3 regions of the Shinella sp. S4-D37 genome follow, and region 3 is predicted to be linked to each of the others. Evidence: riboswitches for the same ligand, from Rfam matches in the RefSeq annotation. Region 3 holds a riboswitch; each other region holds the start of a gene.

Region 1 (9,338 bases), 3.6 Mb from region 3:
CCGCTTCCTCTCCGATGCCGACGCGCTGGAACCCGTCATCCGCGACATTTCCAGCCGCGGCCTCCTCTTCCTCGACGACGGCAGTTCGGCGCAGTCGCTGTCCGGCACGCTTGCCGGCGCCGTCGAGGCCCCGCATGCCTTTGCCGACCTCCAGCTCGACGGCGACCTTTCGCGCGAGGCGATCCTGAAGAAGCTCGACGAGCTCGAACGCATCGCCCGGCGCAACGGCACGGCGATCGGCATGGCTTCGGCCTTCGACGAAAGTGTGGACGCCATCCGCGAATGGTGCGAGGAAGCAGGCGGCCGCGGCATCGAGATCGTCGGCGTCGCGTCGCTCGCAGCCGTTCCCGCCAAGCAATAGGACATTTCGATGGGCAAGGAAAAGGACAGGGTGGTTCGGGCCGAGGACCTGCCGTACCGCCCCTGTGTCGGCATCATGGTGCTGAACGCCGACAACAAGGTCTGGGCGGGCCGGCGGATTCCCGTGGGCAATTCCGAATATGACGGCTCGCCGCAGCTCTGGCAGATGCCGCAGGGCGGCATCGACAAGGGCGAGGACCCGCTGAAAGCCGCCTACCGCGAACTCTATGAGGAAACCGGCATCCGCAACGTCTCGCTGCTCGGCGATGCCGGCCGCTGGATCAATTACGACCTGCCCCCGCATTTGATCGGCATCGGCCTCAAGGGCAAGTATCGCGGCCAGACGCAGCGCTGGTATGCCTTCCGCTTCGAAGGCGCGGAGGACGAGATTGCGATCAACCCGCCGCCGGGCGGCCATGACGCGGAATTCGACGCCTGGGAGTGGAAGCCGATGCGCGACCTGCCGGGCCTCATCGTGCCCTTCAAGCGCAAGGTCTACGAGGAGGTCGTCGCGGCCTTCGCGCATCTGGCGCCCTGACGGCGCCATTCGGCCGGGATCGCGCTATTCGCTGATGATCTTGAATTTTTCGCCCGGGCGGATGGTGCTTGTCGCCGTCATCGCATTGATCAGGCGGAAGAGGTCGAGCTTGCGGTTCGTGCCCATCATCCGTCCGGCGAGCGAAGCGATCGTATCGCCCGCCCGCGCGGTGACGACGCGCACGCGCAGCGGCTTCAGCGAGGCGACCTCGGGCGGCGTCAGCTTGCGGAAGGAGGCCTTCAGGATCGCCGCGGTCGGCTCCAGCGCCTTCGAGCCCATCGGCACGGCGGTCAGGAAGCGGTAGATCTGGTTGTCGATGCGCACGACCGTGACGTCGAACTCCCAGCGGTCGGCCGCAGCCTTGGCCGTCGCCGCCTCCAGGCCGTTGATCATGACGGGCCGGATGGTCTCCGGCCGGAGGCCGGTCACCCAGCCGCTCGAAATATAGTTGACGAGGCCCTGCTTGCGGCTGTCGGCGACGCCGTCGAAACGGATCGCGACATCGCCGGGTCCCGTCGCCAGCACCGCATCGGCCTTGTTGTCGATCTGGAAGCCGGCCGGCACGTCGAAGCGGATGCCGAGCTTGCCGTGCAGGAAGGTCTGGCCGCGCACATAGCCCTCCTCCGGCGCGTCGCCGTAGAGCAGGCCGTCGATGCCGGCGAGGTAGTAGTCGCGGCCGCGGTCGCCGATCGAGCCTTCCGCCCCGAAGGCGCGGGCGTGCAGGCGGGCCAGTTCCACGCGCTGCGGCGCGTTCGGATGGCTCGACAGGAAGTCGAGGCTCTGGTCGCTGTCGGGATCGACGGCGGTGAAGCGGGCATAGGCCGCCATGGAATCGAGGAAGCGCGCCGCGGCATAGGGGTCGTAGCCCGCCTCGCCCAGCATGCGCACGCCGATGACGTCCGCCTGGAGCTCCTGGTTGCGCGAGAAGGCGGCAAGGCGCAGCTTTCCGCGCGCCAAAGCCTGCTTGCCGGCGATGTTGCTGGAAAGAACCTCAGCCACGACGCGGCTGGCGATGACCTCGGCCTCTTCCTTCTTCTGCCGCTCGATGCCGTGGTTGGCGGTGACGTGCGCCATTTCGTGCGACAGCACGGCGGCGACCTCCGAGGCGTCGTTGGCCAGCGCCAGCAGGCCGCGGGTGACATAGAGATAGCCGCCCGGCAGCGCGAAGGCGTTGATCGCGGGCGAGTTCAGGATGGTGATGCGGTAGGACTGGTTGGGGTTTTCCGAAACGAGCGTCAACGCGCCGGCAATGCGTGCGACCAGCCGCTCGGTCTTGGCGTCCTTGTATTCGCCGCCGTAGCTTGCGACAATGCGCGGGTGCTCGCGGGCGCCCATCTGGGCGCGCGGGTCGTTCTTCTGCACCTCTTCGACGATCTGCGGATTGGAGGAGGGCGAGATCGTCGGCTCATAGGTCTGCTCGATGATCGACTGGCAGCCGGAAAGCAGCATGCCGGCAAGCATCAGCGCCGCAACGGGTTTTGAAACCCGGCGCCCGCGTACCATTGCAGCGTCCTGCATTGCTCTCGCCATATCTCTTGCCCATAGCCCGAACCGGGTCCTCGAATGGATGAGATAGACGCACCATACCTGGCCGGCAACTCCCGATTCGACAAACGCTTCCCTTGTGGCTCCGGTGACACAGGGGGGCGTCCAAATTGTGGCGCATCGCCGGGGCGCGGTGCCGGCCGTGCCGCTAAAGCGTGGAATGACCGAGGAATTTCGCAACGGCCGGCGGCTCCCGCCGCGAGAGGAAATCGTCGGCGGGCTCATCGAGAAGGACCGTGCCCGCTTCGAGGAACATCACCCGGTCGGCCAGCCGGCGGATGTCCTCGGGCTGGTGGGTGATGAAAAGCATGGTGCTTTTCGTCTCGCGGCGCAGCTCCGCCAGGAGTTTTGCCATCTCCGCCCGCATGGCCGGATCGAGCGCGGCGAAGGGTTCGTCGAGCAGCAGGATCGGCCGGCGCCGCACGAGGGCGCGGGCGAGTGCCACGCGCTGCCGTTCCCCGCCGGAGAGCGAGCCCGGCAGGCGCCGCTCGTAGCCGCCGAGGCCGACGCGGGCCAGCGCGGCGAACACGCGCTGGCGTGCCGGCGGATCCAGTCGCAAGGCCGGATCGATGCCGAGGCCGACATTGTCGGCGATCGTCAGGTGCGCGAAGAGATTGTTGTCCTGAAAGACGATCGAGACCGGCCGTTCTGCGGGGTCCCGCCCCGCCATGTCTTTCCCGAGCAGCCGGACGGCGCCGGAGGCCGACGCCTGGAAGCCGGCGATGACGTTGAACAGCGTCGATTTTCCTGCGCCCGAGGGGCCGGAAACGGCGACCGCGGCCCCGGTGGGAATGGCGCAGTCGAAGGACAGCCGCTTCTCCTCGAAGCGGACGGTGACATCGGTGAGGCGGATGGCGAGGTCAGGCATCGGCGCGTTGTCTTTCGGTCGGGCGCTCCGCCGCCGTCGAGGGCAGCGTCAGGAGAAGGCATATCGTGCCGAGCAGCAGGGCGATGCCGGCGGCATCCGCGGTACGATAGCTCGCCATGCGGGAAAAGAGCAGCCAGGGCAGGGTGGTGAACCCCTCCGCTCCGAAGATGGCGACGGCGCCGAGATCGCCGAGCGACAGCGCCATGGCGAAGGCGAAGGCGGTGAGCAGCGGCTTCTGGAGGGCCGGCAGGTCGATCCATCGCAGGCGATGCAGTCCGGTGACGCCGAGGCTGAGGGCGAGCCGGGCGGTGCGCGCAAGATGCGTGCGGTAGGCCGGCTCCAGCACGCGCACGACGAAGGGCAGCGCCATCAGCGCGTTGAGGACGGTGACGACGGCGGGGGCGAAGCGCCCGGTTTCGCCGAAGGTCCGCAGCACGAGGAACCAGCCCGTGGCGACGACGACCGGCGGCACGAGCAGGATGAGCGAGCCGACCGCCGGCAATGCGCGGCCCATCAGCCGCGTCGCGATGCCGGCCTCGCCCGTTTCCGCAAGCCGCGGCACGAGTACGATCGGCAGCGCGATCGCAAGGCTGAGCCAGGCCGAGGCGAAGGCGATGGCAAGGCTGGTGAGGAGCGCGCGGTGCAGCAGCGGATCGAGCGCCAGCCGGCCGAGATCGGCGGAAAGGCCCGAGACGAGGGTGGCGGCGAGCGGGGCGGCGGTGAAGAGGGTGAAGACGAGGATGACGAGACCGTCGGGAAGGCGGCGCCGGCGCCCGTCGAAACGGCGGATGGTGCGGCCGGCCGTCATGCCCTCCTCCGGCGGCCGGCCGAACAGCGAGATCAGCCAGAGCAGGCTCGCCGTGACGAGGATCTGCAGGACGGCGAGCAGCACGGCGCGCTCGGGATCGAAATCGAAGCGCAGCGCCTGGTAGATCGCCACCTCGATCGTCGTTGCCGCCGGCCCGCCACCGAGCGTCAGCACGATGGTGAAGCTCGTCGCGCAGAGCATGAAGACGAGCCCGGCAATGCCCGGCAGGATGCGCCGGATCACCGGCCATTCGATGAGCCGGAAGACCGCGCCGCCGCCCATGCCGAGATTGGCGGAGGTCAGCCAGTATTCCGCCGGAATGCGGTCAAGCGCCGCCAGCAGGAAGCGCGCGGCGAGCGGCAGGTTGAAGAAGACATGGGCGATCAGGATGCCGGCGAGCCCGTAGACGCTGACGGGGTTCTGCAGCCCGGCAAGCCCCAGGAGGTCGTTGACGACGCCCTGCCGGCCCCAGATCTCGACGACGCCGAGCGCGGCGACCAGCGCCGGTAGCCCGAGCGGCACGACGGAAAGCCGGATGATCCAGACGCGGCCCGGAAAATCCCGCTGCCGGGCGAGCGCCCGGGCGACGGGAATGGCGAGAAGGAGTGAGAGCAGCGTCGAGAGCGTCGCCTGCAGCAGTGTGAACCGCGCGACGCGCCCGATATAGGCATCGAACAGCGGCGCACCGGCGCCGGGACCGGCATAGGCGAGAAGCACGGCCGTCGCCGCGCCGACGAAAGCGACCACGGTGCCGAGGGCAAGGCCCCCGGCGACACGCAGCGTCCGTCGTTCGGCGCGCGCGAAGATCACGTTACTTGGCGCTCATCGCCGTCAGCCATTCGTCGATCCAGGCCTTGCGGTTGGCCGCGACCTCGTCCGAGGGCATCAGGAAGGTCTTTTCCGGCTTCACCAGCGCGTCGAAGGCGGCAGGCAGCGGGTCCTTCGTCTTGGCGGCCGGCATCATCCAGTTGGTTTCCGGGATGATGGACTGGAACTCCGGGCCGGTCATGAAGGTCAGGAACTGGCGGGCGAGATCCTTGTCGTCGGCGGTGCGCGTCAGGCCGGCGACCTCGATCTGCACGTAATGGCCTTCGGAGAAGGCGGCGGCCTTGTAGCGCTCGCTCTTCTCCGCGATGACGTGGTAGGCCGGCGAGGTCGTGTAGGACAGCACCATCGGCGCCTCGCCCTTGGTGAAGAGGCCATAGGCTTCCGACCAGCCGGGCGTGACGGTCAGCACGCGATCCTTGAGCTTGCCCCAGGCCTCGCCCGCCTTGTCGCCATAGACCGACTTCACCCAGAGCAGCAGGCCGAGGCCCGGCGTCGAGGTGCGCGGGTCCTCGATGACGATCTTTTGCGACGGGTCGCCTTCGACGAGGTCCTTCAGGCTCGCCGGCGGGGTCTTCAGCGTCTCGCTGTCATAGACGACGGCGAAATGGCCGTAGTCGTAGGGCAGGAACGTGTCGTCGGAGAAACCGCCCGGCACGGTGAGGTCGGCCGGCGAAAGGCCATGCGCCTCGAAGAGGCCGGTCGCCTTGGCCTCGGTGATGAGGTTGGTGTCGAGGCCGAGCACCAAGTCGGCCTTCGTGCCTTCGCCTTCAAGCTTCAGGCGCGTCAGCAGTTCCACGCCGTCGGCGACGCCGACCCATTCGACGGTGCAGTCGCAGGTCTTTTCGAAGGCTTCCTTTACCTTGGGGCCAGGCCCCCATTCGGCGACGAAGCTCTCATAGGTATAGATGGTCAGCGTCTTTTCCTGCGCGAGCGCGGGAGACGCGAGGGAAACGGCGAGTGCCGCGATGGTGGAGAAAAGGGTCTTGCGCATCTGCGCCTCCTTGCTGTTCACAAAACGGGAGTAGGGCGCTGGATGTGCCGTCTAATCCCTCCGCCGGTACGAGCCGGATCAGGTTCTTCGGGTTGGCGAAATCGCCTCTCAGCCGGTGGATCGAAACCCGCGGGCACCCCGTTAGAGCAAGGCAAGGCATAATCCCGCTTGCGGCGGTGCGCAAGGGGTTTGGCGGTCGGTGGCGTTGCAAACAAAAGGCCGGCGGGAACGCCGGCCCTGTCGTTCTGAAATGTGTGAGGCCTCAAAGACCGAAGGCGTCCTTGAACTGATACCACCAGGAGCCGATGGTGGAATATTGTGCGCGGAACAGGCGCCCGCCCGGGAAGGGGATCCAGGGCAGCTTCTCGAACTGGCTGAAGCGAGAAAGGTCGCCGTCGACCGCCTCGCTGAGGATGCGGCCGAAAAGGTGAGAGCCGGTCACGCCGTGGCCGCTGTAGCCGTGGGCGAAATAGGTGTTCCTGCCGATCTTGCCCATCTGCGGCACGCGCGAGAAGGAGAGCGCGAAATTGCCGCTCCAGGCATAGTCGATCTTCACGCCCTTCAGCGAAGGGAAGACCTTTTCGAGGTTCGGGCGGATTTTCGCGCGCACGTCAGCTGGGTCCGTGCCGCCGTAGACGGTGCCGCCGCCGAAGATCATGCGCTTGTCGGCCGACAGGCGGAAATAATCGAGGATGTAGCGCACGTCTTCCACGCACATGTCGCTCGGGATCAGCGCGTCGGCGCGTTCGGCGCCGAGTGGTTCGGTGGCGACCATCTGGGTGGAGACGGGCATGACGCGCGAAACCAGTTTCGGCACGACATGGCCGAGATAGGCATTGCCGCAGATGACGGCGACGTTGGCCGTCACGCTGCCTTTCGCCGTGTGGATGACGGGCTTTTCCGCTTCGTGCTCGACGCGGGTGACGGGCGACTGTTCGTAGATGACGCCGCCGAGCGTCTCCAGCGCCCTGGCCTCGCCGAGCGTTAGGTTGAGCGGATGCATGTGGCCGCCGGTCGTGTCCAGCATGCCGCCGATATAGGCGTCGGTCTTCACCAGCTTCTGGATCGCCGCCTTGTCGAGCATCTGGTGGTCGTCCATGCCGTAGCTCTTCCACAGGGCCTTCTTCTGCTCCAGCTCCTTCATGTGGGCGGGCGTGTAGGCGGCGTAGATGTTGCCGTCCTTCAGGTCGCAATCGATATCATACTGCGAGACCAGGCGGCGGATGATCCTGCCGCCCTCCTGCACCAGGCCGCCGACGAAGGCGCCGGCTTCATCGCCGTAGCGGCGCCTGATGGTGTCGAGGCTGGCATTGAGACCGTTGACGACCTGCCCGCCGTTGCGGCCGGAGGCGCCCCAGCCGATGCCGGCACCCTCGACCATCACCACCTTGTAGCCCTTCTCGGCAAGGTGGATGGCGGTGGAAAGGCCGGAATAGCCGGCGCCGAGCACGGCGACGTCGGCCGTGACCGCGCCCTCCAGCACCTTCGGGGTGCGGATGATGTTGCGGGAGGCGGCGTAGTAGCTGTCGGGATAGGCGCCGTTGCCGGCATAGGAGACGTTGTTGGCCATCAGACGATTTCCAGGTAGGCGCTGAATTCGAAGTCGGTCACCTGTTCGGCGAAGCCGGCGATTTCCTGCCGCTTGCAGGCGATCAGCATGGAGCGGAGGTCGGCGTCGAAGATCTCCGAGACGATCGAGCCGTTCTCGAAGGCGGTGACGGCCGAACCCCATTCCGAGGGAATGCGCGGCAGTTGCGAGAGATAGGCGCGGCCCGAGACCGGCGCCGGCGGCTCCCAGTTGTTGCGGATGCCGACGAGGGCGGCGCCGAGAATGCCGGCCATGACCAGATAGGGATTGGCGTCCGCGCCGGCGACGCGGTGCTCGATGCGCCGTGCCTTGTTGTTGCCGCCGGGAATGCGGATGGCGGCGGTGCGGTTCTCATAACCCCAGGAGACGGAGGTCGGCGCGTGCGTGTCCGGCCGCAGGCGGCGATAGGAGTTGAAATGCGGCGCGAAGAGCAGCGTCGATTCCGCCATGCCGCGCGTCAGGCCCGCGACGGCGTGTTTCATGATGTCGGAGCCTTCCGGCGTGCCGTTGTCGAAGACGTTGTTGCCGTCCTCGTCGATGAGGCTGAAATGCATGTGCATGCCGCTGCCCGAACGCATGCCGTAGGGCTTTGCCATGAAGGTGGCGGCAAAGCCGTGCTTGCGCGCGACGCCCTTGATGATGCGCTTGAAGAACAGCGCGTCGTCGGCGGCCTTCAAGGGGTCGTCGGAATGCATCAGGTTGATTTCGAACTGGCCGATGCCGTTTTCGGCGACGGCCGAATCCGCCGGCACGTTCTGCCGCTCGCATTCCGCATAGACGTCGGAGAAGAACTGGCCGAAATCGTCGAGTTCGTCGATCGAGAGGATGGCGTCGGAATCGAGCCGCTTGCCGGTATAGGGCGAGATCGGCGGCTCGGCGTGGTCGGGCTCGGCGTCGATCAGGTAGAATTCCATTTCCGAGGCGACGACGGGGTGCAGGCCCAGTTCATGGTACTGCCGCACGATATGGGCGAGCGCCTGGCGCGGATCGGCGAGGAAGGGGTTGCCGTCCTCCTTGAACAGCCAGAGCGGCACGACGGCCGACGGCTTCAGCGTCCAGTTGACGGGCAGCGCGCCGCGGCCGGTCGGGCTGCAGATGCCGTCCATGTCGCCCGAGGCGAAGACGTGGCTGGAGCCGACGATATCCTCGCCCCACACGTCCACGCCCACGATGGAAAGCGGCATGCGGATGCCGCCCTTCAGCACCTTTTCCGCCTGCCCCACGGGCACGCGCTTGCCGCGCAGGATGCCGTTCAGGTCGCAGACCACGGCCTGGATGCTCTCCACGCCGTCGGCATTGATCAGCCAATTGGCATCGTCGTTCGGAGTCATGGTTCCCTTCCGTATCACATAATTATTTTTGTGATCACATTTTCAAAATATGCACACTTTCTTGTCGGGGGTCAAGCTGCTAGAACCTGTCACAATGGACAGGGTAGCAGGTCGCAGCCTTTGAGGAGGGATGGATTGGGCAATTTGGCGCTTGAGCCGCTTGACCGGCCGGACGGCATGACGACGCATGAATATGCGCATCGGCGCCTGCGCCAGGCGATCATGGTCGGCTCGATCCGGCCGGGGGAATCGCTGACGATCCGCGGTATCGCCGAAGCGATGGAGAGTAGCCCGACGCCGGTGCGCGAGGCGCTGCGCCGCCTTTCGTCCGAAGGCGCGCTGCGCGTGCTGGACAACCGCCGCATCATGGTGCCGCGCATGACCGCGGACCGGTTCAGCGAACTCGTCTCGCTGCGCTCCGTGCTGGAGCAGCACGCCGCCCGCCGGGCCGTCCCGCATATCACGGAGCGCCGGATCGACA
Region 2 (9,338 bases), 3.1 Mb from region 3:
CCAGCATGGTTTCGAGCGGCCGGCGCAGCTGCTCGAAATCGGCGATCTGACCGTTGTGCATGAAGGACCAGATGCCGTGGACGAAGGGATGGCAATTGTCGCGCCGCGTGCCGCCGCCCGTCGCGGCGCGCACATGGGCAAGGAAGAGCGGCGAGCGGACCTGGCTGGCGATGCTCCTGAGGTTGCAATCGGACCAGGCCGGCAGGATATCGCGGTAGCGCCCGGGCTCCGGGCGCTCGCCATACCAGGCGATGCCGAAACCGTCGCCATTGGTCGCCGTCTTGGCGCGGGTGGCGCAATGGGATTGCTCGATCAACGAATGAGCGGGCGAGGACACCAGTTCCTCAAGGAAAAGCGGCTCTCCACGATAGGCTGCCCAACGGCACATGACGCTATTCTCGCTCTCGAAGGCCGGTGGGGACCGGTGGTGGACCCGACGCATTAACCATGGCACTGCCCGGATTTTCAACGCAAATGGGTAAAAATGCGTTAACGAATGTAAACGGGCCGAAACCATGCGTGTCATTATGACCACAGCGGCGAGAGGCGCAGTTTCCGACGGAACATGTTTTTGTGAGCCGCACCTTCGTCAGGCCGGCGCATTGACGCGCCGCCGGTAAGCCCTATCCTTCCGCCATGCCCCGCGGCGGGAGGATGGACCATGCGGATCGACGGCCAATGCCATTGCGGCTTCGTGACCTACGAGGCGGAGATCGACCCCGAGGCGGTCTCCATCTGTCATTGCACGGATTGCCAACGCCTGACCGGCTCGCCCTATCGCGTCACCGCGAGCGTCCCGCGCGAGGCCGTGCGCCTCACCGGCAATCCGCCGAAACTTTATACGAAGACCGCCGGGAACGGCCGCAAGCGCCTGCAATATTTCTGCCCGGAATGCGGCTCGCCGCTGTTCACGACGGGCACCGACGAGGACGCGGCGACCTGGGGCATCCGCTGGGGCAGCATCAACCAGCGCGCCGCGCTCTCCCCGAAAAGCCAGATCTGGTGCCGCTCGGCCCTCGACTGGTTCGGGGAGACGGCGGCGCTTCCCGGCGTCGCACGGGATTGAAGCGTGGCGAGGGAGCGTTTCCAGATCGTCCGCACGGGCCTCGACGGCATCGAGGCGGTTTTCGCCGACAGCCGGCACAGCTTCGCGCGCCACACCCACGAGACCTACGGCATCGGCCTCATCGAACGCGGCGCGCAGAAATCGGCCAGCGGACGCGGACTGGTGGAGGCGGCGGCCGGCAACACGATCACCGTCAACCCCGGCGAGGTGCATGACGGCGCGCCGCTCGGCGATGCCCCGCGCGCCTGGCGCATGCTCTATCTGGAGCCGGCGATCGTCCGCGCGGCGGCGGAGGATATTTTCGAAGGACGCCCGCGCGAGGAATTTTACGCGCCGGTACTGGACGACAGGCGCATTGGGGGCCTGGTTTCCCGTCTGCTCGCCCTGCTTCTCGACAAGCAGGCCACCTCGCTCGGCCGCGAGGAGCAGCTTCTCCTGCTGCTTGCCGCCGTGCTGCGCGAAGAGACGCCGAGACAGGACGGCCCGGCAGCCATCAATCGCGCCCGCGACCGGCTCGACGGCGACCCCGCTTCGGCCGTGACGCTTGAAGACCTTGCCGGCGATTGCGGGCTCGGACGCTTCCGGCTGGTGCGCGATTTCGCCCGGCTCACGGGCCTGCCCCCGCACGCCTACCTGCTCCAGCGCCGCACCGAACTTGCCCGCCGGCTCATCGCCGCCGGCACCCCGCTCGCCGAGGCCGCCGCCGCGGCCGGCTTTGCCGACCAGAGCCACATGACGCGCAATTTCACCCGCCGCTACGGCTACACGCCTGGCGCCTATCTCGCTGCCCGCGCCTGAACCGCCTGCAATTTCGTTCAAGACCCCGGCGCCCTTCCGGTGTTCCCTGCCGCCTTTCAAATCGCACGGGACCGGACATGACCCTGGAATTCCTCATCACCTCGCTCGTCGTCATCCTCCTGCCGGGCAGCGGCGTGATCTATACGCTGGCGCTCGGCATCAGCGGCGGGTTCCGCGTCGCCGTTCTGGCCGCCTTCGGCTGCACCCTCGGCATCGTTCCGCATATCCTCGCCAGTGTCGCCGGCCTTGCTGCCGTGCTGCATGCCAGCGCGCTCGCCTTCGAGGTGCTGCGCTATATCGGCGTCGCCTATCTCCTGTTCATCGCCTGGAGTCTGCTGAGGGACAGCAATGCCCTGGACCTCGGCCCCGAACAGACGCCGGCCGGCAAAGCGTCGAGGATCGTGCGCAAGGGCATCCTCACCAACATCTTCAACCCGAAGCTTTCGCTGTTCTTCCTCGCCTTCCTGCCGCAGTTCATCCCGGCAGGCGCCTCCGGCGAGGCGACGGGCGAGATGCTTGTCCTCGGCGGCGTCTTCATGGCCCTCACCTTCCTCGTCTTCGTGGGCTATGGCGCGCTCGCCGCCGGCCTGCGCCGGCAGGTGCTGAGCCGGCCGAAGCTCATCGCATGGACGCAGCGCGGCTTTGCCGCCGCCCTTGGCTTCATGGGGCTCAGGCTCGCGCTCGCGGACCGTTGACGCTCAGGTCGCGGACGCGTGGAAATGATGCAGCGGGCCGTGGCCGGAACCGACGGTCAGCGCATCCGACAGCCGCACGGCCCCTGCGATGAAGCGCTTGGCCGCCGCCACGGCATCGGCGAGCGCAAGCCCCTTGCCGAGTTCGGCGGCGATCGCGCTCGACAGCGAGCAGCCGGTGCCATGCGTGTTGCGCGTCAGCACCCGCACGCCCTCGAACCAGTGCAGCCCGTCTGGCGTCGCGAGCACGTCGGGGCTCTCGGCGCCCGGCAGGTGCCCGCCCTTCAGCAGCACCGCCTTGGGGCCGAGCGCCAGCAGCCGCCTTGCCTGGTCCTCCATGCCGGCCCGGTCCACGGCCTCCGCTTCGCTAAGCAGCGCGGCGGCCTCCGGTAGGTTCGGCGTCAGCACGCTTGCACGCGGCAAGAGCCGTTGCGTCAGCGCCGCCACGGCCTCCCGCGCCAGAAGCGAGGCGCCCCCCTTGGCGACCATGACCGGATCGAGCACGATGGGGACCTCGCGATGCGGCGACAGGGCCGCGGCCACCGCTTCGGCGATCTGCGCCGAGGCGATCATGCCGATCTTCACCGCATCCACCCGGATATCGGCGAAGACCACGGCGATCTGTGCGGCGACGAAATCGGGCGGTACGAGATGCACGCCGAAAACGCCCTGCGTGTTCTGCGCCGTCAAGGCCGTCAGCGCCGCCATGCCATAGGTGCCGCGCGCGGCAAAGGTCTTGATATCCGCCTGGATGCCCGCGCCGCCCGAGGGATCGGAGCCCGCGATCGAGAGAATGTTTGCGATTGCGTCGGCCATCTCGCCTCCTTTTCGGCAGGGGCGGCCTCGGGGCGACGGCGATGCGGCACCCGTTCGACTCCCTCCGCCGGCATGATCCGGTTCAGGTTCAAAGGGTGCTTCTCAGCCCGCCTTCCGGCGGACGCCCCTGTCTCGAACGGTTCTCGCAAATGCAGGGGCGCCTGTCACGCCGAAAGTGGCAGGACCCCGGCCCGATCACGCCTTGGTGACGTGATATTCCTTGATGGCGACCATCTTGATCGCCGGATAGCGTTCCGCCTCGTAGCGCAGCGAGAAGGCGTCCTGTGCCAGGAAGACCGGGTCGCCGTCGAGGTCGCGGGCGATATCGCCGCGGCGCTGGGTGACGAACTTGTCCAGCTCCGCCGCGCTGTCCGACGAGATCCAGCGGCAGACGGAGAAGCGCGACATCTCGAAGGAGACCGGCAGGCCGTATTCCGTCGAAAGCCGTTCCTTCAACACGTCGAGCTGCAGCGCGCCGACGACGCCGACGATGGCGGGCGAGCCGTCTTCCGGCGAGAAGAGCTGCACGACGCCCTCTTCCGCCATCTGCTGCAACGCCTCCTTCAGCTTCTTGGCCTTCATCGCGTCTTCCAGACGCACGCGGCGCAGGATTTCCGGCGCGAAGTTCGGCACGCCCTCGAAGACTAGCGCCTCGCCTTCCGTCAGCGTGTCGCCGATGCGGAGCGTGCCGTGGTTGGGGATGCCTACCACGTCGCCGGCATAGGCCGTGTCGGCCAGCTGGCGCTGCGAGGCGAAGAAGAATTGCGGGGCCGACAGGCCGATCGTCTTGCCCGTGCGGGCAAGGCGCACCTTCATGCCGCGCTCCAGCATACCGGAGCAGACGCGCGCGAAGGCGATGCGGTCGCGATGGTTCGGGTCCATGTTGGCCTGGATCTTGAAGACGAAGGCCGTCATGCTGTCTTCCGAGGCGTGCACCTTGCGCACGTCCGCCACCTGGTCGCGCGGCGGCGGCGCAAAGGCACCGAGCGCGTTGATGAGGTCGCGCACGCCGAAATTACGGAGCGCCGAGCCGAAGAAGACCGGCGTCATGTGTCCTTCGAGGAAGGCTTCCTGGTCGTAGGGCCGGCAGGCCTCGCGGGCAAGCTCCAGCTCCTCGGTGAAGACGGCCCGTTCGTTTTCCGGCAGGTTCTTCGCCACCTCCGCGGGATCGTCGATCCTCGTCGGCTGCACCTGCGTATCCGAGCCGCGGAAGGTGCGGTCGGCGAGGTGATAGGAGCCGCAGAAGGTCTTCGAGCGGCCGACCGGCCAGGTGACCGGGGCGGTATCGAGCGCCAGCTTCTCCTCCACCTCGTCGAGGATTTCGAACGGGTCGCGGCTTTCGCGGTCCATCTTGTTGACGAAGGTGATGATCGGGATGTCGCGCAGGCGGCAGACTTCGAAGAGCTTCAGCGTGCGCGGCTCGATGCCCTTGGCGGCGTCGATGACCATGACGGCCGCGTCCACCGCCGTCAGCGTGCGGTAGGTGTCGTCGGCGAAGTCCTCGTGGCCGGGCGTATCGAGGATGTTGAAGACGTTGCCGTCATATTCGAAGGTCATCACCGAGGTGACGACGGAGATGCCGCGTTCACGCTCGATCTTCATCCAGTCCGAACGGGTCTGGATGCGGTCCTTCTTCGCCTTCACCTCGCCGGCGAGCTGGATGGCGCCGCCGAAAAGCAGGAGCTTTTCCGTGAGGGTCGTCTTACCGGCGTCCGGGTGCGCGATGATCGCGAAGGTGCGGCGGCGGGAGACCGCCTCTGCAAGGGTTTCGGCCATTTTCTGCAATATCCTGTGAGTTGCCGCGGTCTTTACAGACTCCGCCGGGAAGATGCAATTGACGGGGCGGGACTACGGCCGGCTTATGGGCGCATGAACGCACATGCTCCCGCCCGACCCACGCTCAACCTTCTCCGCCTGCCGCACGGCGCGGGCATCGCGCTTCCCGCCTACGAGACGGGCGGCGCCGCCGGCATGGACCTGCGCGCCGCCGTGGGGGAAGACCGGCCGCTGACGCTCCCCCCCGGCAAGCGTGCCTTGGTGCCGACCGGCTTCGTCTTCGAGATCCCGTCGGGCTACGAGGGGCAGGTCCGCCCCCGCTCGGGCCTTGCCTTCAAGAACGGCGTCACCTGCCTCAACACGCCCGGCACGATCGACAGCGACTATCGCGGCGAGGTGCAGGTGCTGCTCGTCAATCTCGGCGAAGAGCCCTTCGTCATCGAGCGCGGCATGCGCATCGCGCAGATGGTGATCGCCCCGGTCACGCAGGTCGCCGTGCACGAGGCGGAGACGGCGAGCGAGACCACGCGCGGGGCCGGCGGCTTCGGGTCCACCGGCGTGCGCTAGGGCGGTGCCCGACCGAAAGCGCCTTTGCTTCCGCTCGGACTATTTCGGCGACAGGGCCGCCTGGCTGGCGTTCGCCGGCCTCCTCGAGGACATATTCGGCATCGATGTGACGGTGCTGGACCGGCTCGGCGGGCCGGATCCGACGAGCGTTCCCTTCGCCTGGTTCGACGGCGCGGGTCGCTGCATCGCCAATATAACCGCCTTTTCGCTGCCGCTCGTCGTCGACGGCACCTTCGTGCGCGCCGCGGGCCTGCAATCGGGCGCCGTGCGGCCGGAGCATCGCGGCCGGGGGCTCTATCGCGACGTCATGGAGGCCGCGCTGCGGCACTGCGATGCGGAAGGGTTCGAGGCCGTGGCGCTGCTGACCGATACGCCGGACCTCTACCGTCGCTACGGGTTTCGCGCGCTGGCGCAGCACCGTTTCACCGGGTCGGCGCCGGCGGGCGGACGGGCGGGCCCGCTCCGCCGGCTCGATATCGGCAGCGAGGCCGACATGACGCTGCTCGGCCGCCTGCTCGACGGCCGCCGGCCGGTGTCGGACCGGTTCGCGCCGCTCCGGCAGAAGGAGATGTTCCTCTTCAACGCCGCGCTGACGCCGGATATCAGGCTGGACCTCATGGAAGAGGCCAATGCCGTAATCGCCTGGCAGATCGGCGAGGACGGCGGCTTCGAGCTGCTGGACATCGTCGGCGCGCATATTCCCCGCCTTGCGGATATCCTGGCGAGCCTGCGCATCGCCCCTCCCCGCGTCACCGTGCGCTTTGCGCCCGATCACCTCGGCTGGGCGGGCACGGCCGTGCCGGATGCGGACGACATGGTGCTGATGCTGCGCGCGGCGGAAAGCCTCTTGCCGAAACAGCCTTTCGCACTGCCGCCGACGGCCGGGTTCTGATAAGCGGCGCGGTAAAACCGCTTCGCGCTTTGGCCGGATTTGCGCTAGAAGGGCGCGATCCTTCGGAGTTCGCCATGACCGTCGCCGTCCTGCTCGCCTATTGTGGCGCCCTGTTCATCGCCGCCATCATTCCCGGTCCCGGCATCACGGCGATCGTCGCGCGGGCGCTCGGTTCCGGCTTCCGGCCCACCTTCTTCATGGGGCTCGGCCTCATCCTCGGCGACATGATCTACCTGACGGCGGTCATCCTCGGCCTTGCCTTCATCGCCCAGACCTTCACCACGGCCTTCATGCTGATCAAGATCGCGGGCGCGCTCTATCTCAGTTATATCGCCTGGAAGCTCTGGACGAGCGGCCTCATCCCGCAGAACATCGAGGCGCGCGCCTCGACCAGCATGACCTTGTCCTTCCTCTCCGGCCTGTTCGTGACGCTCGGCAATCCGAAGACCATGCTGTTCTACGTCGCGCTCGTGCCGACGCTGGTCGATCTCGGGGCGATCGGCCTTGAGGACTACGGCCTGTTGCTCGCCGCGACCTTCGTCGTGCTCCTGATCGTGCTCGTGCCCTATATCGCGCTCGCCTCGCGCGCCCGGCTTCTCCTGAAGCAGCCGAAGGCATTGCAGCGGATGAACCGGATCGCCGCCGGCATTCTCGCCGGCACGGCCGCCTATATCGCCACCCGCGCGGCGTGAAGGATCATCCGGTTTCGCGCTTATAGCCACCGGATTATTCCGCTTTCGGCGCTTTTGTCGCGAAATCCGGACTCGTCTCCGGCGCCATTCGCTCCTATCCTCTCCGGAACGAGAACCGAGGGAGCATCCGATGACCGACACCCGCAAGCCCGGCCGCGGCCGTATCTACGCCTCCATCACCGAGACGATCGGCGATACGCCGCTCGTGCGGTTCGACAAATATGCCAGGGAAAAGGGCGTCTCGGGCACCCTTCTGGCAAAGCTCGAATTCTTCAACCCGATCGCCTCGGTGAAGGACCGCATCGGCGTGGCGATGATCGAGGCGCTGGAGGCCGAGGGCCGGATCACGCCCGGCACCTCGACGCTGGTCGAGCCGACCTCGGGCAATACGGGCATCGCGCTCGCCTTCGCCGCCGCCGCCAAGGGCTATCGCCTCATCCTCACCATGCCGGAGACCATGTCGATCGAGCGGCGCAAGATGCTGGCGCTGCTCGGCGCCGAACTGGTGCTGACCGAGGGCCCGAAGGGCATGAAGGGCGCGATCGCCAAGGCGGAAGAGCTGGCCGCCACCATTCCCGGCGCGGTCATTCCCCAGCAGTTCGAGAACCCGGCCAACCCCGAGATCCACCGCCGCACGACCGCCGAGGAAATCTGGAACGACACGGACGGCGCGGTCGACATCCTCGTCTCCGGCATCGGCACCGGCGGCACGATCACCGGCGCCGGCCAGGTGCTGAAGGCGAGGAAGCCCGGCGTCAAGGTCATCGCCGTCGAGCCGACCGACAGTCCGGTCCTGTCCGGCGGCAATCCCGGCCCGCACAAGATCCAGGGCATCGGCGCCGGCTTCGCCCCGGCCGTGCTCGACACCGCGATCTATGACGAGGTCGTGACCGTGACGAACGACGAGGCCTTCGACAATGCCCGCCTCGTGGCGCGGCTCGAAGGCGTGCCGGTCGGCATCTCCTCGGGCGCCGCGCTCGCCGCCGCCGCCAAGGTCGGCAGCCGGCCGGAAAATGCCGGCAAGACCATCGTCGTCATCATCCCCTCCTTCGCCGAGCGCTACCTTTCCACCGCGCTCTTCGAAGGCCTCGGCGGCTGACGCCTTCCGCCGCGCACGCGCGATCCTGGTGAAATCCGGCTGCCGGGATCGCAGCGTCCGACGCCGAAGCGATGCCGCTTCGGCTGAGAACGCTCCCGGCTCACGCCGCCGCGGACAGCCGTTCGCCGGCGATGCGGTAGGAGATCGCCTCGGCCAGATGGATGCGGCCGACGACCGGCGCCTCGTCGAGATCGGCGAGCGTGCGGGCGACCTTCAGGATGCGGTGATAGCCGCGCGCGGAGAAATGCAGCTTCTCCGCCGCATCGCGCAGAAGCTGGAGGCCACCGGGATCGGGCTCCGCCACCTTCTCGACCAGCGCGGTCGAGGCGCGCGCATTGCTGGTGACGGAGGCCATGCCGAGCCGGGCGAAGCGATCGACCTGCAGCGCGCGGGCCCGGGCGACGCGGCGGGCGACGGTCTCGCTCGCCTCGGCAGCCATCGGGCGGATGAGGTCTGTCGCCGAGACGGCCGGCACGTCGATCCGGATGTCGATGCGATCCATCAGCGGGCCGGAAATACGGGCCTGGTAATCGCTCATGCAGCGCGGGCCGCGGGCGCAGGCCCGGCCGGGCTCGCCCGCCATGCCGCAGCGGCAGGGGTTCATCGCCGCGACGAGCTGCATGGCGGCGGGATAGCTCACCCGGTGGTTCGCCCGCGCGATGATGCATTCCCCGGTCTCGAGCGGCTGGCGCAGCGCATCGAGCGCCTGCGGCGAGAATTCCGGCAGCTCATCGAGGAAGAGCACGCCGTTATGGGCGAGCGATACCTCGCCGGGCCTTGCCCGGGCGCCCCCGCCGACGAGCGCTGCCATGCTGGCGGAATGATGCGGCGCGCGGAAGGGGCGGCGATCCGACAGCCGGCCGCCGGAGAGCTGGCCGGCGACGGAATGGATCATCGAAACTTCCAAAAGTTCGCGCGGCGAGAGCGGCGGCAGGATGGC
Region 3 (9,338 bases):
CCGGGCATCCCCTCACCCGAACCCTGCTTTCGCCCTGATCCGATGGGCACGCTTGCCGCCTATGGCGGGCTCTTCCTCGCCGCGCTCGTCGCCGCCACCATCCTGCCGGCGCAATCGGAAACCGTGCTCGGCGGCCTGCTGGCCACCGCAACCTATTCCCCAATCCTGCTGATCCTCGTCGCCGGCACCGGCAATGTGCTGGGCTCGGTCGTCAACTGGCTGCTCGGCCGCGGCGTCGAGCGGTTCCGCGGCGCGCGGTGGTTTCCCGTCAGCGACGGCAACCTCGAACGGGCCGGTCGGTGGTATCGCAGATACGGCTGGTGGAGCCTGCTGCTCAGCTGGATGCCGGTCATCGGCGACCCGTTGACGGTGGCCGCCGGCATCATGCGCGAACCCTTCCTGCGCTTCCTCGCCGTCGTCTCCATCGCCAAGTTCGGCCGCTACATCGTGCTCGCCGCCCTCGTGCTGCACTGGTTCTGAAAATTTTTCCAGCAGGAGTGGAATGGGCGCCGCCCGGCTTTCGTATACTGGGGTATGAACGGAAAGACACCCGGCTTCAACGTGATCGGACAGCTCGCAGCGCTCAGGCGCTACGCGCTCTCGCTCGTGCGCAATCCGGACGAGGCCGAGGACCTGGTGCACGACGCGCTGGTCAAGGCCTACGAGCGGCAGTCGACCTTCCGCACCGGCGCCAGCGTGCGCAACTGGCTGATGTCGATCCTGCACAACGCGCATGTCGACCGGCTGCGCCAGCGCCGCTCGCAGGAACGCCGGCACGATGCCGCCGCGGAATTGACGGAGGCGTCCGTTCCGGCGAACCAGGACCATTCGGTGCGCCTGACGCAGCTCCGCAACGCCTTCTTCGCCCTGCCGGAAGACCAGCGCGAGGCCCTGCATCTCGTCGCGATCGAGGAGCTTTCCTACCAGGAGGCGGCCGAAACGCTGGGCATTCCGGTCGGCACGCTGATGTCGCGCGTCGCCCGCGCCCGCCAGCGGCTGCGCGCCTTCGAACAGAGCGGCACAGCCGCTCCCGTCACACATCTCAGGCTCGTCGGAGGCACTGGCGATGACCAGCAATGACCCCATTCTCGAAACCGACCTCAACGCCTATGTCGACGAGCAGCTTGCCGTCGGCCGGCGCATCGAGGTGGAGGCCTATCTTTCGGAACGGCCGGAGGTCGCCGCGCAGATCATGAAGGACCTGCGCGTGCGCGACGAACTGCGCCTGGCGCTCGCCGACCACCGCACGGTGATCCGGCAGGAAACGCGCGAGGCCGCGCGGCTCCTCGAACGCGCGCTGTCGCGCCGCCGCATCTTCTCCGTCTTCCGCCGCGCCGCGGCCATCGCCCTGTTCGTTACCGCCGGCTGGACGGCCCATGCCGTGCTCGGCCCGTTCGGCGCCACCGAGGTCGTTGCCTCCACGCCGCCACCCGCCTTCGTGGAGGAGGCGGTGCGCGCGCACAAGACGACGCTGCTGCGCGACACCATGACCTCCCAGCCGGAGATCGAGACCTTCGATCCGGCCGAGATCCGCTCGGCCACCGCGATCGTGCTGCCGGACCTGCCGAAGGGCTGGGGCGTGATCGACACGCAGGTCTTCCCCTCCGCCTATGGCCCGAGCGTCGAACTGGTGCTGGAGCCGCGCAAGGGCGAGCGCCTGTCGCTCTTTGCCGTGCGCCCCGGCTCGTTCGGCGTGCAGCACGTCCTGCTCTTCCACGCCGACAATGCCCGGGCCGCCTACTGGCAGATCGGCGACGTCGCCTATGCGCTGGTGTCGGAAAGCCGAAAGGCCGACGACCTGGCTGAAACCGCGCGCGACCTCTCGCGCACGCTCTACTGATCAACCGCTTCCAAACCGAAGGAGACATTCGATGGACCCCGTACAACAGCGATTTGGCTACGGCGCGCAGGCGCAGTCGGCCGCCCTCTTCGACGAGGGCCTGCGCCAGCACATGCTGCGCGTCTACAACTATATGGGCGCCGGCCTCGTCATCACCGGCCTCGTCGCCTTCATCGTCGGCTCGACGCCGGCGCTCTACGTGCCGATCTTCTCCTCGCCGCTGAAATGGGTGGTGATGCTGGCGCCGCTCGCCTTCGTCTTCTTCTTCTCGTTCAAGATCCAGACGATGTCGGCCAGCGCCGCGCAGATGACCTTCTGGGCCTTCTGCGCCGTCATGGGCCTGTCGCTCGCCTCGGTGTTCCTCGTCTTCACCGGCACGAGCATCGCCCGCACCTTCTTTATCGCCGCCACCATGTTCGGTACGACGAGCCTCTACGGCTATGTGACGAAGCGTGACCTTTCGAAGTTCGGCTCGTTCCTGATCATGGGCCTCATCGGCGTCATCATCGCCTCGATCGTCAACATCTTCCTCGGCTCGAGCGCCCTGCAGTTCGCCATTTCCGTGATCGGCATCGTCGTCTTCGTCGGCCTCACCGCCTGGGACACGCAGAACATCAAGGAACAGTACGCCGAGAACATCGACCAGGAATCGCAGCAGAAGATGGCCGTGTTCGGCGCGCTTTCGCTCTACCTGAACTTCGTCAACATCTTCCAGCTGCTGCTGAACTTCACCGGCGAACGTGAATAGTTTTCGCCCGGGATTTCAAAGAGAACGGCGGGGCAAAACCCCGCCGTTTTCATTTCCCGCACCGTAATATACGTAAGTTATTTTTTACATATTTTACCCGGTTGACAAATCACCACGTAGCGTCTTTGCTTGGGGCATTCACCAGGGGGGTCCCGACAAGGGGCTGAGATACTGCTGGCTTTCGCAGCGCAGTGACCCGTTGAACCTGATCCAGTTCATACTGGCGTAGGGACGGTGCAAGCGCTGTAGAACCCGTAATCCGCAACCCGGATTCCGCCTACGCGTCCTTCCATCATTCCGGCTCTAGGACTGGGTCTCCAACCGCAAACTTGGAGCCTCACGATGAATATTGCCGCCCAGAAGCTCACCCCCACCGTCACGACCGGCGCCCTGCCCGCCTCGCGCAAGATCCACATAGCCGGCGAGCAGCACCCGCAGATCCGCGTGCCGATGCGCGAGATCGCCCTGCATCCGACCTCCGGCGAACCGCCGGTCATCGTCTACGACGCCTCCGGCCCCTATACCGACCCCGCCCATGTCGTCTCCATCGAGGGCGGCCTGCCGCGGCTGCGCGCGGCCTGGGTCGCGGCGCGCGGCGACACCGAGGAATACGACGGCCGCCACATCCGCCCGGAGGACAACGGCTTTGCCACCGGCGAGCGGCTGACGCCGGAATTCCCGATCCGCAACCGCCCGCGCCGGGCGAAGGACGGCAAGGCCGTCACCCAGATCGCCTATGCCCGCGCCGGCATCATCACGCCGGAAATGGAATTCATCGCCATCCGCGAAAACCTCGGTCGCAAGGCCGCCAAGCAAGCGCTCGTCCGCGACGGCGAGAGCTTCGGCGCCCATATCCCCGATTTCGTGACGCCGGAATTCGTTCGCCAGGAAGTCGCGAGCGGCCGGGCCATCATCCCGGCCAACATCAACCATCCGGAGGCCGAGCCGATGATCATCGGCCGGAACTTCCTGGTGAAGATCAACGCCAATATCGGCAATTCCGCCGTCACCTCCTCCATGGCGGAAGAGGTGGAGAAGATGGTCTGGGCGATCCGCTGGGGCGGCGATACGGTCATGGACCTCTCCACCGGCCGCAACATCCACAACATCCGCGAATGGATCGTCCGCAATTCTCCGGTCCCGATCGGCACCGTGCCGCTCTACCAGGCGCTGGAGAAGGTCAACGGCATTGCCGAGGACCTCACCTGGGAGGTCTTCCGCGACACGCTGATCGAGCAGGCCGAGCAGGGCGTCGACTATTTCACCATCCATGCCGGCGTGCGGCTCGCCTATATCCCGCTCACCGTGAACCGCGTCACCGGCATCGTCTCGCGCGGCGGCTCGATCATGGCCAAGTGGTGTCTCCATCACCACCGGGAAAGCTTCCTCTACGAGCATTTCGACGAGATCTGCGACATCGCCCAAGCCTATGACGTCTCCTTCTCGCTCGGCGACGGCCTGCGCCCCGGCTCGATCGCCGACGCCAACGACGCCGCGCAGTTCGCCGAACTCGAAACGCTCGGCGAACTGACGCAGATCGCCTGGGCGAAGGATTGCCAGGTCATGATCGAAGGCCCCGGCCATGTGCCGATGCACAAGATCAAGGAGAACATGGACAAGCAGTTGAAGACCTGCGGCGAGGCACCGTTCTATACGCTCGGGCCGCTGACGACGGACATCGCACCCGGCTACGACCACATCACCTCGGGCATCGGCGCGGCGATGATTGGCTGGTTCGGTACGGCCATGCTCTGCTACGTCACGCCGAAGGAACATCTCGGCCTGCCCGACCGAGACGACGTGAAGGTCGGCGTCATCACCTACAAGATCGCCGCCCACGCCGCCGATCTCGCCAAGGGCCATCCGGCGGCGAAGACCCGCGACGACGCGCTGTCGCGCGCCCGCTTCGAATTCCGCTGGGAGGACCAGTTCAACCTCTCGCTCGACCCGGAGACCGCCCGCGCCTTCCACGACGAGACGCTGCCGAAGGAGGCGCACAAGGTGGCACATTTCTGCTCCATGTGCGGCCCGAAATTCTGCTCCATGCGCATCTCGCACGATATTCGCGCCGAAGCGCAGAAGGAGGGGCTGGAGGCCATGGCGGCGAAATATCGTGACGGCGGCGACCTCTACATGCCGCTTTCCGACGTCGCGGCGGGAGAATGACCATGCGCGTCCTCGTCAAAGGAGCCGGCGTCGCCGGCCTCACGGTCGCCTGGCAGCTCTATCGCCACGGTTTCGACGTCACCATCGCCGAGCAGGCCGAAAAGGTCGGCCTCGGCGCTTCCGGCTTTGCCGGCGGCATGCTGGCCCCCTGGTGTGAGCGCGAAAGCGCGGAGGAACCCGTCGTGACGCTCGGCCGCTCGGCCGCCGACTGGTGGGAGGCGGCCGTGCCCGGTCATGTCACGCGTCGCGGAACGCTGGTCGTCGCCGCCGGCCGCGATGCCGGGGAGCTCGACCGTTTCGCCCGCCGCACGAGCGGCTGGGAATGGCTGGATGCCGCGGCCATCGCCGATCTGGAGCCCGATCTTGCCAGCCGCTTCCCCAGGGCGCTGTTCTTCCGGCAGGAGGCCCATCTCGACCCGCAACGCGCGCTCTCGGCCCTCACTGCCGGGCTGGAGGAGGCGCGCATGCGCTTCCTCTTCGGCGCGGACGGCACGCCGGATGCCGCACGCTACGACCGCGTGGTCGACTGCACCGGCGCCGCGCAGATCGGCAGCCTGCCGGACCTCAGGGGCGTGCGCGGCGAGATGCTCTATGTGGAAACTTCGGAGGTCAACCTCTCCCGCCCCGTCCGCCTGCTGCATCCGCGCCACCCGATCTACATCGTGCCGCGCGGAAGGAACCGCTTCATGGTGGGCGCGACGATGATCGAGAGCGCCGACGGCGGCGGCATCACCGCCCGTTCGCTCATGGAACTGCTGAACGCCGCCTATACGCTGCACCCCGCCTTCGGTGAGGCGCGGCTTACGGAAACAGGCGCCGGCATCCGCCCGGCCTATCCCGACAACCTGCCGCGCGTCAGCGAGCACGACGGCACGCTGCATGTGAACGGTCTCTACCGCCACGGCTTCCTGCTCGCCCCCGCCATGGCGGGCGAGGTCGCGCGGCGGCTCCTCGTAGAGCAGGCACAACCGGAAAGGAGGGCGTCATGACCTTCATCATCAACGGCGAGGAACAGGAGGTCGCGGCGGCGACGCTTGCCGACCTGCTCGCTGCCCTCGACTACGAGGGCGAGTGGCTGGCGACGGCCGTCAACGGCGAGCTGGTGCACCGCGAGGACCGCGCCGGCTTCACGCTCGGCGCGCGCGACCGCATCGAAATCCTCTCGCCCATGCAGGGAGGCTGACATGCTGAAGCTCTACGATAAGGAGGTGCGCTCCCGCCTGCTGCTCGGCACCGCCCGCTATCCCTCCCCCGCGATCCTCGCCGAGGCCGTGCGCCGCGCGAAGGCGGAGATCGTCACCGTGTCGCTGCGCCGCGAAACCGCCGGCGGCAAGGGGGGCGGTGCGTTCTTCGAGCTGATCCATGCGCTCGGCGTGCATGTCCTGCCCAACACCGCCGGCTGCCACAGCGTGCAGGAGGCCGTGCTGACGGCGAAAATGGCCCGCGAGGTCTTCCGCACGGACTGGATCAAGCTGGAGGTGATCGGCCATCACGACACCCTGCAGCCCGACGTCTTCGGCCTCGTCGAGGCCGCCCGCATCCTGACGGGAGAAGGCTTCCGGGTCTTCCCCTATACGACGGACGACCTCGTCGTCGCGGAAAAGCTGATCGAGGCCGGCTGCCGCGTGCTGATGCCGTGGTGCGCGCCGATCGGCTCGGCCATGGGGCCGGTGAACCAGATGGCGCTCAAGACGTTTCGTGCGCATTTCCCCGAGGTGCCGCTGATCGTCGATGCCGGCATCGGTCGCCCCTCGCACGCCGCCGGCGTCATGGAACTCGGCTATGATGCCGTGCTGCTCAACACCGCCGTCGCCGGCGCCGGCGATCCGGCCGCGATGGCCGAGGCCTTCGCGCTCGCCATCGATGCCGGCCGCCTCGCCCATGCCGCCGTGCCGCTGGAGCCGCGCGACATGGCCGTCCCCTCCACCCCCGTCATCGGAAAGGCGGTCTTCTCATGACGCTCGATCCCTTCTACCTCATCGTCGACAGCGCCGACTGGATCGACCGGCTCGTGCCGGTCGGCGTGAAACTCGTGCAACTGCGCATGAAGGACACGCCGGACGATCGTCTGCGTGACGAGATCCGCCGGGCGAAAACCACATGCGCCGAACATGGCTGCCAGCTCATCGTCAACGACTACTGGCGGATCGCCATCGAGGAGGGCTGCGATTACGTGCATCTGGGACAGGAGGATCTGGCGACCGCCGATGTCGGCGCCATCCGCGCGGCGGGAATGAAGCTCGGTCTTTCCACCCATGACGGCGCGGAGCTCGACATCGCGCTGGCGGCGAGGCCCGACTATGTCGCGCTCGGCCCTGTCTGGCCGACGATCCTGAAGAAGATGAAGTGGGCGCCGCAAGGCGTCGAACGCCTCCGGGACTGGAAGGCGCGCATCACGCCGCTTCCCCTCGTCGCCATCGGCGGCCTCAATCCGGATCGCCTGCAAGCCGTCTTCGAAAACGGCGCCGACAGCGCCGCCGTGGTGACGGATATCACGCTGAACGCCGATCCGGAGGCGCGCACGCGCGAATGGATCGAACGCACGGCGCGCTGGCGGTGATCACGCCTTCGGCGCGATCTTCCAGAGTCGCACGGCATTTTCCGAGAGCACGCGGCGCTTGTCCTCAAGGCTGATGCCCGACAGCAGCGCCTGCGTCGCGCCGATCCAGGTGGAAAGCCCGCCGCCGAGCGTGCAGACCGGCCAGTCGCTGCCCCAGACCATGCGTTCGAAGCCGAAATGCTCCGCCACATGGGCGAAATAGGGCTTCAGGTCCTCCAGCGTCCAGTCTTCCGCGCCATAGGCGGGAATGCCGGACAGCTTCACCGTGACGTTCGGCCGGCGCGCAATCTCCGCGACCGGCCCCTTCCAGGCGTCGAAACCGCCGCCCTTGATGTCGGGCACGCCGCAATGGTCGAGCACGAAGGATACGTCGGGCGCAAGGTCCGCCAGCCCGATCGCCTTCCCGATCTGGTGCGGCAGGACGCAAAGGTCGAAATTGAGGCCGGTGCCCGCCAGCCGCCTTATGTTCTCGCGGAAGAGCGCGCCTTCGGAAGCATCGTCCGGCACGACATGCAGCACACGGCGGAAACCTCGCACGAAGGGATTGGCAAGGACCGTATCGAGATAGGCCGGAAAATCCGGCGATTCCGGCCGGCAGGCGGCAATAGTGCCGACGAGCAGGCTGCCCGCTTCCTCCGCAAGCTCCTCGACCATGGCCGTCTCGCGCGCGATATCGCCCTCCGCCACATCCACTTCCATATGCAGCGCCGCGACGATGCCGAGGCGGCGCGCTTCCCGCGCATAGGTCTCCTGCGTGAAATCGGCATCGAGCAGCGGCACGCCGGCAAGCCAGGGATAGGACAGCCGGTCCCGGTAGATGAGATGCAGGTGCGTATCGACGATCATGCGGGCCTCCTCCAAGCACGCGGACACTGCCACAGAAGAATTGTTCATTCAAATACGAATTGAAGAGCCGCAAGGCTTCCAATCCCACTCCACCCTCCTACCTTCCCTTCCAACCACAGGAGGAACCGCATGAAGCTCAGCGCACGCAACCGCCTCAAGGGCAAGGTCGTCGAAGTCGTCCTCGGTGCGACGACGGCCCATGTCCGCATCGATATCGGCGGCTCGATCATCACCGCCGCCATCACCAACGATGCCGTGAACGAACTCGGCCTCGCCGCCGGCCACGAGGCCTATGCGCTGATCAAGGCATCGGACGTGATGGTGGGTATCGACGACTAGTCGTCGATCTTCTTGCACATATGCACCGGCTCGGTCGCGAAATCGCCCTTCTGGGGCGGCGCGATCGGCTTGAACAGGCTGCGGTCCGGCTTCAGGTCGATCAGCGGCGTGCCGTCGAGGCAGTCGAGCCCGCGCACGAAGAGCCGGTTGCCCTCGATCTTCTCCAGGACGACGAGCGATGTGCCGATCGGGTTGGGGCGCACGGGCGAGCGCAGCGAGAAGGTGCCGTGCACCTCGCCGTTCGAGGCGGGGCTTTGCAACACGAGGTCGCGCCGCGACTGGTGCAGCCAGTAGAGCACCTCCAGCCGCTCGAAACGCTCCACCCCCTTCAGCGCCTGTCCCCAGGGCTCGAAGACTTCGATGGTGCAGACCGGCCCGTCGGGGCGCCCCTGACGCGGCGTTTCCATGCGCGATGTCCAGGGCGTCGAAATCCGGCCGATGAAGACGAGCTGCGCATCCGCGGCATCGGGTGGGGTGATGGCCACCTCGTTCTTGCGGATTTCATTCAACCGGACCATGCAACGCTCCATCGCTGTATTTGTTTGTATATGACGATAGCCGCTGGGCATCGCGAGGGAAAGAGGCTTGCAGGCGACAGATCGACACCTGGCACGACGTCTCAGCCGGCACCGGAGGCCTCGGCATTCTGCGCACGCCAGTCCGCCGGGGAGAGGCCGGACCGCTTGCGGAAGAAACGCGAGAAATAGGCGGGATCCTCGAAGCCGATCTCCCGGCCAATGTCCTCCACCGGGCGGATGGTGAAGCGCAGCAGGCGCTTGGCCTCCAGCAGGCGTCGCTCCAGTACCATGTCCTTCACCGTCTGGCCGAAGACCGTGCGC

What was found. Region 3 has a riboswitch for thiamine pyrophosphate ahead of thiC (phosphomethylpyrimidine synthase ThiC). Riboswitches for the same ligand answer to the same signal wherever they lie in the genome.
Region 1: another riboswitch for thiamine pyrophosphate. It lies ahead of thiB (thiamine ABC transporter substrate binding subunit); the one in region 3 lies ahead of thiC (phosphomethylpyrimidine synthase ThiC).
Region 2: another riboswitch for thiamine pyrophosphate. It lies ahead of thiD (bifunctional hydroxymethylpyrimidine kinase/phosphomethylpyrimidine kinase); the one in region 3 lies ahead of thiC (phosphomethylpyrimidine synthase ThiC).

What each region holds. Positions count from the first base shown of each region.
Region 1 is NZ_JBFNXL010000005.1:3,999,260-4,008,597, forward strand. It holds gene AB3G45_RS27085 (divergent polysaccharide deacetylase family protein) at 1-361, shown strand, start outside; gene AB3G45_RS27090 (RNA pyrophosphohydrolase) at 371-898, shown strand; gene AB3G45_RS27095 (M48 family metalloprotease) at 923-2,401, opposite strand; gene thiQ (thiamine ABC transporter ATP-binding protein) at 2,592-3,311, opposite strand; gene thiP (thiamine/thiamine pyrophosphate ABC transporter permease) at 3,304-4,929, opposite strand; gene thiB (thiamine ABC transporter substrate binding subunit) at 4,931-5,938, opposite strand; TPP riboswitch at 5,977-6,089, opposite strand; gene AB3G45_RS27115 (NAD(P)/FAD-dependent oxidoreductase) at 6,201-7,508, opposite strand; gene AB3G45_RS27120 (glutamine synthetase family protein) at 7,508-8,857, opposite strand; gene AB3G45_RS27125 (GntR family transcriptional regulator) at 9,035-9,338, shown strand, end outside.
Region 2 is NZ_JBFNXL010000005.1:3,414,520-3,423,857, forward strand. It holds gene AB3G45_RS24215 (class II glutamine amidotransferase) at 1-388, opposite strand, end outside; gene AB3G45_RS24220 (GFA family protein) at 662-1,066, shown strand; gene AB3G45_RS24225 (AraC family transcriptional regulator) at 1,070-1,864, shown strand; gene AB3G45_RS24230 (LysE family translocator) at 1,942-2,559, shown strand; gene thiD (bifunctional hydroxymethylpyrimidine kinase/phosphomethylpyrimidine kinase) at 2,563-3,372, opposite strand; TPP riboswitch at 3,415-3,511, opposite strand; gene AB3G45_RS24240 (peptide chain release factor 3) at 3,568-5,148, opposite strand; gene dut (dUTP diphosphatase) at 5,242-5,715, shown strand; gene AB3G45_RS24250 (GNAT family N-acetyltransferase) at 5,720-6,607, shown strand; gene AB3G45_RS24255 (LysE family translocator) at 6,682-7,299, shown strand; gene cysK (cysteine synthase A) at 7,430-8,398, shown strand; partial or broken gene AB3G45_RS24265 (YifB family Mg chelatase-like AAA ATPase) at 8,499-9,338, opposite strand, start outside.
Region 3 is NZ_JBFNXL010000005.1:354,485-363,822, reverse strand. It holds gene AB3G45_RS09260 (alpha/beta hydrolase) at 1-38, shown strand, start outside; gene AB3G45_RS09255 (YqaA family protein) at 43-480, shown strand; gene AB3G45_RS09250 (sigma-70 family RNA polymerase sigma factor) at 535-1,080, shown strand; gene AB3G45_RS09245 (anti-sigma factor) at 1,067-1,840, shown strand; gene AB3G45_RS09240 (Bax inhibitor-1/YccA family protein) at 1,872-2,588, shown strand; TPP riboswitch at 2,722-2,838, shown strand; gene thiC (phosphomethylpyrimidine synthase ThiC) at 2,931-4,754, shown strand; gene thiO (glycine oxidase ThiO) at 4,757-5,743, shown strand; gene thiS (sulfur carrier protein ThiS) at 5,740-5,937, shown strand; gene AB3G45_RS09220 (thiazole synthase) at 5,939-6,712, shown strand; gene AB3G45_RS09215 (thiamine phosphate synthase) at 6,709-7,314, shown strand; gene AB3G45_RS09210 (amidohydrolase) at 7,315-8,160, opposite strand; gene AB3G45_RS09205 (molybdopterin-binding protein) at 8,290-8,499, shown strand; gene tsaA (tRNA (N6-threonylcarbamoyladenosine(37)-N6)-methyltransferase TrmO) at 8,496-9,017, opposite strand; partial or broken gene AB3G45_RS09195 (helix-turn-helix domain-containing protein) at 9,119-9,338, opposite strand, start outside.